DNA from 2 places in the Pseudoalteromonas sp. T1lg24 genome. Region 1 is predicted to be linked to the other one. Evidence: predicted binding sites of a transcription regulator. Region 1 holds the regulator's gene; the other holds the start of a gene.
What was found. The regulator FliA, encoded in region 1, starts transcription of late flagellar genes. The targets are predictions, from matches to a motif close to CTAAAGNTNNNNNNNNNNNNGCCGATA.
Positions count from the first base shown of each region.

Region 2: a site for FliA is predicted at 1,720-1,746, ahead of flgM (flagellar biosynthesis anti-sigma factor FlgM). Genes of this name have one in related genera too.

Region 1 is NZ_PQCB01000006.1:111,133-114,549, forward strand. Features, by position in the region: gene C2M30_RS03460 (protein phosphatase CheZ) at 1-683, opposite strand, end outside; gene cheY (chemotaxis response regulator CheY) at 700-1,083, opposite strand; gene C2M30_RS03470 (RNA polymerase sigma factor FliA) at 1,134-1,850, opposite strand; gene C2M30_RS03475 (MinD/ParA family ATP-binding protein) at 1,859-2,716, opposite strand; gene flhF (flagellar biosynthesis protein FlhF) at 2,709-3,417, opposite strand, start outside.
Region 2 is NZ_PQCB01000006.1:257,068-260,484, reverse strand. Features, by position in the region: gene C2M30_RS04230 (flagellar assembly protein T N-terminal domain-containing protein) at 1-340, opposite strand, end outside; gene C2M30_RS04225 (LPP20 family lipoprotein) at 452-919, shown strand; gene flgN (flagellar protein FlgN) at 948-1,361, opposite strand; gene flgM (flagellar biosynthesis anti-sigma factor FlgM) at 1,365-1,685, opposite strand; gene flgA (flagellar basal body P-ring formation chaperone FlgA) at 1,817-2,533, opposite strand; gene C2M30_RS04205 (chemotaxis protein CheV) at 2,674-3,417, shown strand, end outside.

The DNA of each region.
Region 1 (3,417 bases):
GCTACTTGGTCTAATTCACCATCAGCAACCATTTGTTGTTCTTGTTGTATTGTCGTTTCAGGCGATTCATCATGTTCTACAGGTGTGCCAAACACGGTTAACATATGAATCAGGCTATCCTCGACTTCGCGGACAAGCTCGATTACGCGTCGAATAACTTGACCTGTGAGGTCCTGATAACCCTGGGCCATGAGCACTTCTGTCATTAATGCATTTAATTTATCAGAATTTGTTTTTGCTTCGTCCATAAAGCCGTTTAGCTCATGACATAACACTTTAAACTCACCAACTTTAAGATCTCGCGACATTAATTTGTCCCATTTGGGCTTAATATTGTTGAGACCTGTTTGCAAGTTATCGGCAATAGGCAGCGATGCTTCAACGGCGTCCATCGTTGTATTCGCAGCTTGCTCTGTCATTTCCATAACATAATTGAGACGTTCTTTTGCGTCAGGAATAGACTCAGTTGTTAACGCCGATAAAGTGGTATCAAGTTGAAAATTTTTCAATGAATCATGCAGTTGACGAGTTAGTTTGCCTACCTCACCAAATAATTCATCTTGCTCAATTGCCGTAACTTGCTTTAGCAGCTCTTGCGCTTGTTGTTGCTCATCGTTTTCAAGAAACGCAACTAGCTGCTTAGCTTGTTCTAAGGTAATTTGAGGCGCAGCACTTGCTGACATAAACCTCTCCTTCCCGTTAGCCTAAACGCTCAAAAACTTTATCAAGCTTTGTTTTAAGCGTTGCTGCTGTAAATGGTTTAACGATATAACCGTTTACACCTGCTTGCGCTGCAGCAATGATCTGCTCTTTTTTGGCTTCCGCAGTTACCATTAGTACCGGTATGTGTTTTAGACTGTCATCCGCGCGAATCGCGCGCAGCAAATCTATACCTTGCATACCTGGCATATTCCAATCCGTAACTACAAAGTCAAACTCTTGGTTTTGCAGCATTGGTAGCGCAGTGCTACCGTCGTCTGCTTCTTGCACGTTTGTGAAACCAAGATCTCTTAACAGGTTTTTAATGATTCTTCTCATCGTTGAAAAGTCGTCAACTACAAGAATTTTCATGTTTTTATCCAAAATATCCTCCAGTGAGGTATGCACCTAATTGTTTACTTACTACTTTTATTCTATATCCAGTCATGGACTTTTGCTTTAAGGCGCACCATGGCCTGACTATGTATTTGGCTCACTCTTGATTCACTCACTTCAAGAATTAGCCCAATTTCTTTTAAATTCATTTCATCATTGTAGTAAAGTGACAGCACTAACGCTTCTCTTTCTGGCAAAGTTTGTATTGCCTCTACTAACGCTTTATTAAATTTATCCTGTTGAATATCAACTAATGGATTTTGTTCTTTATTGCCGAGCCCTGCGTCGATGACATCTTCATCAACACCGAGATCTTCAATGCCGATAATTTTACCATTGCTTATATCCCTTAGAATATGATGGTACTCATCTAACGTAATATCAAGTTTTTCAGCTACTTCACTGTCTTTTGGTTCACGTCCGAGTGATGATTCTAGCTGATTGATGACTGCGGCGACTTCACGGGCGTTTTTATGTACTGAGCGAGGTACCCAGTCTCCTTTACGCGTTTCATCAATTATTGCACCGCGAATCCGAATACCCGCATAGGTTTCAAAGCTCGCACCTTTACTGCCATCAAAGTTCTTAGCAGCCTCAATGAGTCCTATCATGCCCGCCTGAATGAGGTCTTCGACAATAACGCTCGCCGGCAGACGCGCTAAAATATGGTAGGCAATGCGTTTAACCAACGGCGTATGCTGTTCGACAAGTTGCGATAATTGATTTTGATTAGCATAGGCAGCGGTTCTTTTCATAGGCGTTCCTAATTACTAACCAGTTTCTCAATGAAAAACTCTAGGTGTCCTGACGGCTGATTTGGAATTGGCCAGCTCGCCGCTTTAGTTGCAAGTGCTTTGAACGCAATTGCTGCAGGCGATTTTGGAAATACGTCAACAATGGTTTTTTGTTTACGAATCGCTTTTCGAATATTTTCATCAAATGGAACTGTTGCGACTAGCTCAAGCGATACATCTAAAAAGCGGTCAGTTACTTTTGATAATTTTGCGAAAAGCTCTTGGCCTTCTTTTAAGCTGCGTACCATGTTCGCAACTATTTTAAATTTGTACACACCGTGCTCACGGCTTAACACTTTAATCAGTGCGTAAGCATCGGTTATTGATGTTGGTTCATCACACACAACAACAAGCACATCTTGTGAAGCGCGAGAGAAACTAAGCACCATATCTGAAATACCGGCCGCAGTGTCAACGACTAGTACATCATAGTGTGAGTCTAATTCGCCAAAAGCGCGAATTAGGCCAGCGTGTTCAGATGGTGTTAATTCCACCATGTTTTGAGAGCCAGATGTCGCAGGTACAATTTTCATACCATACGGCCCTTCAACTAAGATATCTTCGAGGTCACATTCACCTGAAAGCACGTGAGAAAGGTTACGCTCTACACGCAAACCCAGCATTACATCACAGTTTGCTAAACCCAAATCGGCATCGAGTACCAGTACTTTTTGGCCTTGCTGAGCCATGGCGATTGCCATGTTTAGAGAGACATTGGTTTTACCAACTCCCCCTTTACCTCCAGTTACCGCAATTACTTTTACAGCCTTGTTGTTGTTTTTCATTTTCCGCAGGCCACTAGCTTGATCTAATTCTGGGTTAATCATACATTCCTACTGCTTGATGCGCCATGCTTGATGCACGTCTTGCTTGCGCGTTTGTTCGTTTTGCATACAACTGCTGAGCTTTGCTGACCAATTTTTCCGCATTTGCCACACGAATGTCCTCTGGTACACGCTGCCCATTGGTAAGATAGCCTATTGGCAGACGATTTTGAATGGCTACACTGATAATTTCACCTAAACTTAGACATTCATCAAGTTTTGTGAAGATACAACCACTTAACTGTACCTGTTTGAACTGTTTAATCGCCTCTTGCTGTACTTCAAGCTGTGCTGTTGAACTTAACACAAGGTAACTGCGAATATCTACTCGGCTATTGCGCATTAAGGTGTTAAGTTGCTCAGTCAAACGTATATCTCGTTGGCTCATTCCTGCTGTATCAATTAATACTAGACGCTTATTTCTTAAATGATAAAGAATTTCAGTGAGTTCTTCTGCATTTTTAACTTGCTTTACTGGGCAGCCAATAATACGACCATAAGTCGATAATTGCTCATATGCGCCAATACGATAAGTATCTGTTGTGATTAGCGCGATATTGTTGGCGCCAAATTTTTGTGCGCCAAGTGCAGCTAGCTTGGCCACGGTCGTGGTTTTGCCAACGCCCGTAGGACCAACTAAGGCATATACACCACCACGACGCAAAATTTCGTTATTCGCCGTGTATAGTTGTTTGCTCAGCATA
Region 2 (3,417 bases), 150 kb from region 1:
ATGAATTTTGGCAAGTCTCGCTATTATCTAAAATATCTAGTCTAAGTGTAATTGAGAGCGTGTTGTCTGATTGAATTTCATCAATTACTTCAATCTGATCGATTGCTCCATGAGAGTAAACTTGGGTACTTGGTGTTTGCCAAATGCCATTTACCACTTGCTGTAGGCTAGTAACTTGCGCACCTGAAAAAAGTAGAGCTTGCTGAATAGCGTTTTCGGTTGCCATCATTCGAGCTTGTTCAACATTACCATTGCGTATTTTGGCTTGGCCGGTTGATTCATACCAAATTGCATGAGACGAAAAGCTCACAATAAAAAGAAGTAATACTAGATGTCGCATAGCGCAGCTCTCAATTTAAACCTTAGTCTATATATTCAATTTCTGTACCAAACTATACAGTGGCGCGAAAATTGCTAATTCAAATGTAATATGCATTTGAATGGTGGCAACATGTTGAAATCAATTTTCAAAACATCAACTCTGGTAACGAGCTTATATTTATTAGGTGGCTGTAGCCAACTGTTTGATAAACATATTGAATATGAATACCAAACACCAGATAACTACCCAGTGCTGTATGCGGTAGGGTATGCACCGATCAGTTTGCAACCCGGTACAACAACAGAGCAAAAATCGATTATGGCAATGAAGGCATCAAAGCTTGAGGCTTATCGTGAGCTCGCGGAACAAGTCTACGGACAAAAAGTTGACGCGCAAACGAGCGTTAAAGGCCTAATCGCTAGTAATGATACTTTGAAAGTTCGTGTACAAGGTGTTGTACGTGGTGCGAAAGTGACCAAAAGCTACGCTGTGGGTGATACGTATGCAACAGAAGTTGAGCTAGATATGAAATTGGTACATGACTTATATATTGGTCAAACAAAGCCAAGAAACGTAAAAAAAGTAACCTACTACTAGCAGGTTACTTTTTATTAGTAAATTCAGATTACGCTTTTAGCCCGCGAGCAATCGGGTTAGGTAGAGAGAAAGATTTGCCCGTTTTGTCGTATCCGGTATGACTTTTACCAAATAAGATATTCTTTAATTTTTGTGAAGCAATCTGGCTTTGATTTGCTGCTACTTGATTCACGTCATTTTGCTTTTTGCAGTCAGCTAATACCTGATTAATTTGGTTGATTGTTGGCTGATATTCAGCTTTATCAAAACCGTCTTGATCAATTAATTTGGCAATGTGTTGATCACGTTGCTGAATTGACTGCAACGATGCAACTTTGCTTTCAACAACAGATATTAAAGATTCATGATCGCGCGCAACGATAGCTTCTAATTCCTGCTTTAGGATGTCAGCCATAGTATTCAACTCATCAAGTTGTTGCGCTAATATCTGTTCTAGATTCATAAACTATCGACCGAAAAGTTTAAATTCAAGCTTATTGATATTTTCAGCAAGCTTCTCTGCATCAATTTTGTATTCGCCGTTAGCGATCGCTTTTTTCAGCTCGTTTACTTTTTTCTCATCAATACCTGATGATTGCTCCGCTTTTTCATTTAGCTTTTTAAGCTGTTGAGCTTGCGGTGTAATGCTTACTGAATCGCTAGTTGCCTTTGCAGTAGCAGTATTCACTTGCACTTGTTTATTAGCAGTTTCAGACGCTTGCTGCTTAGAGCTTTCAAGCCTGACGTTTGCTTGGCTGTTTGAGCCTTGATTTATTTGATTAACCATGACAGTTCTCTCTACTAAGATTTCACATCTTATGTATCGGCATCTCGGGTACAACCTTTAATAAAAAATGCACTATTTTTATTAAATTTGTAACCTCTTATTTAACCTGAAATTTCTACTAGAGTACAGCGCTAAATTGTGACTTTTACCAGCTCAGTGTTTAAAACTCTTGCCTGAATTTTCTTTTTAGATTTTACATTGCGAATACTAATGTTGTCGCCTATGCGGCCATCTTCAAGCGCTTCACCTTGCGTTTTAATTGTCATGCCTTTAAAGCTTGCCAAAATAGTAATTTTATCGCCTTTACAAATAGTACAAATATAATTGTAGTTGATAGTTTGTCCCGCACGAACATTTCGTTTACTGCGGCTACCTATTAAGTTAGTACTCGATTTAAATTGATTCGAACGCGTTAAGTGTTTTGCAACTTGCTTGCTGGTTAAATGTTGTGCGGTAATTCGTTGCCCTTTACTGATCCCTTTTGCTGCCGTAATCACTTCAACGAGCTCTAATTGCTTTACGTGCACAAAAACTTGCCAATTATTTTGATCTAAACACTTAATTTTTATAGTAGATTGCCGATTAGTATTGATAGGATTTGCGGCACTTACTTGCAAATCGCGCTGACATGTTCGCGTTTTGATACGAGTATCGAGCGGTAACGCCGTAATCGACAACTGCGAATTAGGGTGTTGGTTAGGGTTGGGTTGTTTGTTATCGGCAACATAATCTATTGCGATTTGCTGCAATTCTAACTTACTGTAAACCTTTGCTTTGAGTGAAGTCATAGCAAGCGCAGCAATTTGTATTAAAATAAAGAAATAAAGATTTTTTTTAAACAAACTCATAATGTTTCGACTATGCTTTATGGGTAAAACAAGGTATAACTAGCGAGTGTCAAAATTATGGCACATCAAGGTTATACGGTAGTACAATAACAAAGAAGCAAGAAGTATTCCTTTTCATTGCTTCAAGTTAGGAGATTGAAATGGCAGGCATTTTAGATTCGGTTAATCAGCGAACGCAACTCGTAGGTCAAAACAGGCTAGAGTTGTTGCTGTTTAAGTTAAAAGGCAGGCAGCGGTTCGGAATTAACGTATTTAAAGTACGTGAGGTTTTACAATGTCCTAACTTAACGGCAATGCCAAAATCTAATCATTTCGTTAAAGGTGTGGCGCACATACGTGGGCAAACAATTTCGGTTATCGATCTTTCTTTAGCTATTGGTGGCCCTGGGATTCAAGATACAAAAGATTGTTTTATTATCATCACTGAATATAACCGTTCAGTGCAGGGCTTTTTAGTCGACTCGGTTGAGCGTATCGTTAATATCAACTGGGAATCAATTATGCCACCTCCGTCAGGTTCGGGCCGTTATTCGTATTTAACTGCAGTAACTGAAATCGAAAAGGAACTCGTTGAAATACTAGATGTAGAAAAGATACTGAATGAAATTTGCCCAGTAAACACAGAGGTGAGCGCTGATTTGGTTTCAGATGGTGAAATGCAAAAAGATCTTGGTGAGCGTATAGTATTTATTGCCGATGATTCGACAGTTGCGCGAAACCAAGTGAAACGGGCGCTTGAGCCATTAGGCGTGCAAACTGAGGTGGCAAAAAATGGACGCGAGGCGCTAGTTCGCCTGAAAGAAATTGCCGAGAAAGATTGTCAAAGTGTGGTCACTGAACGAGTAGCCCTACTTATTTCAGACGTAGAAATGCCAGAAATGGAT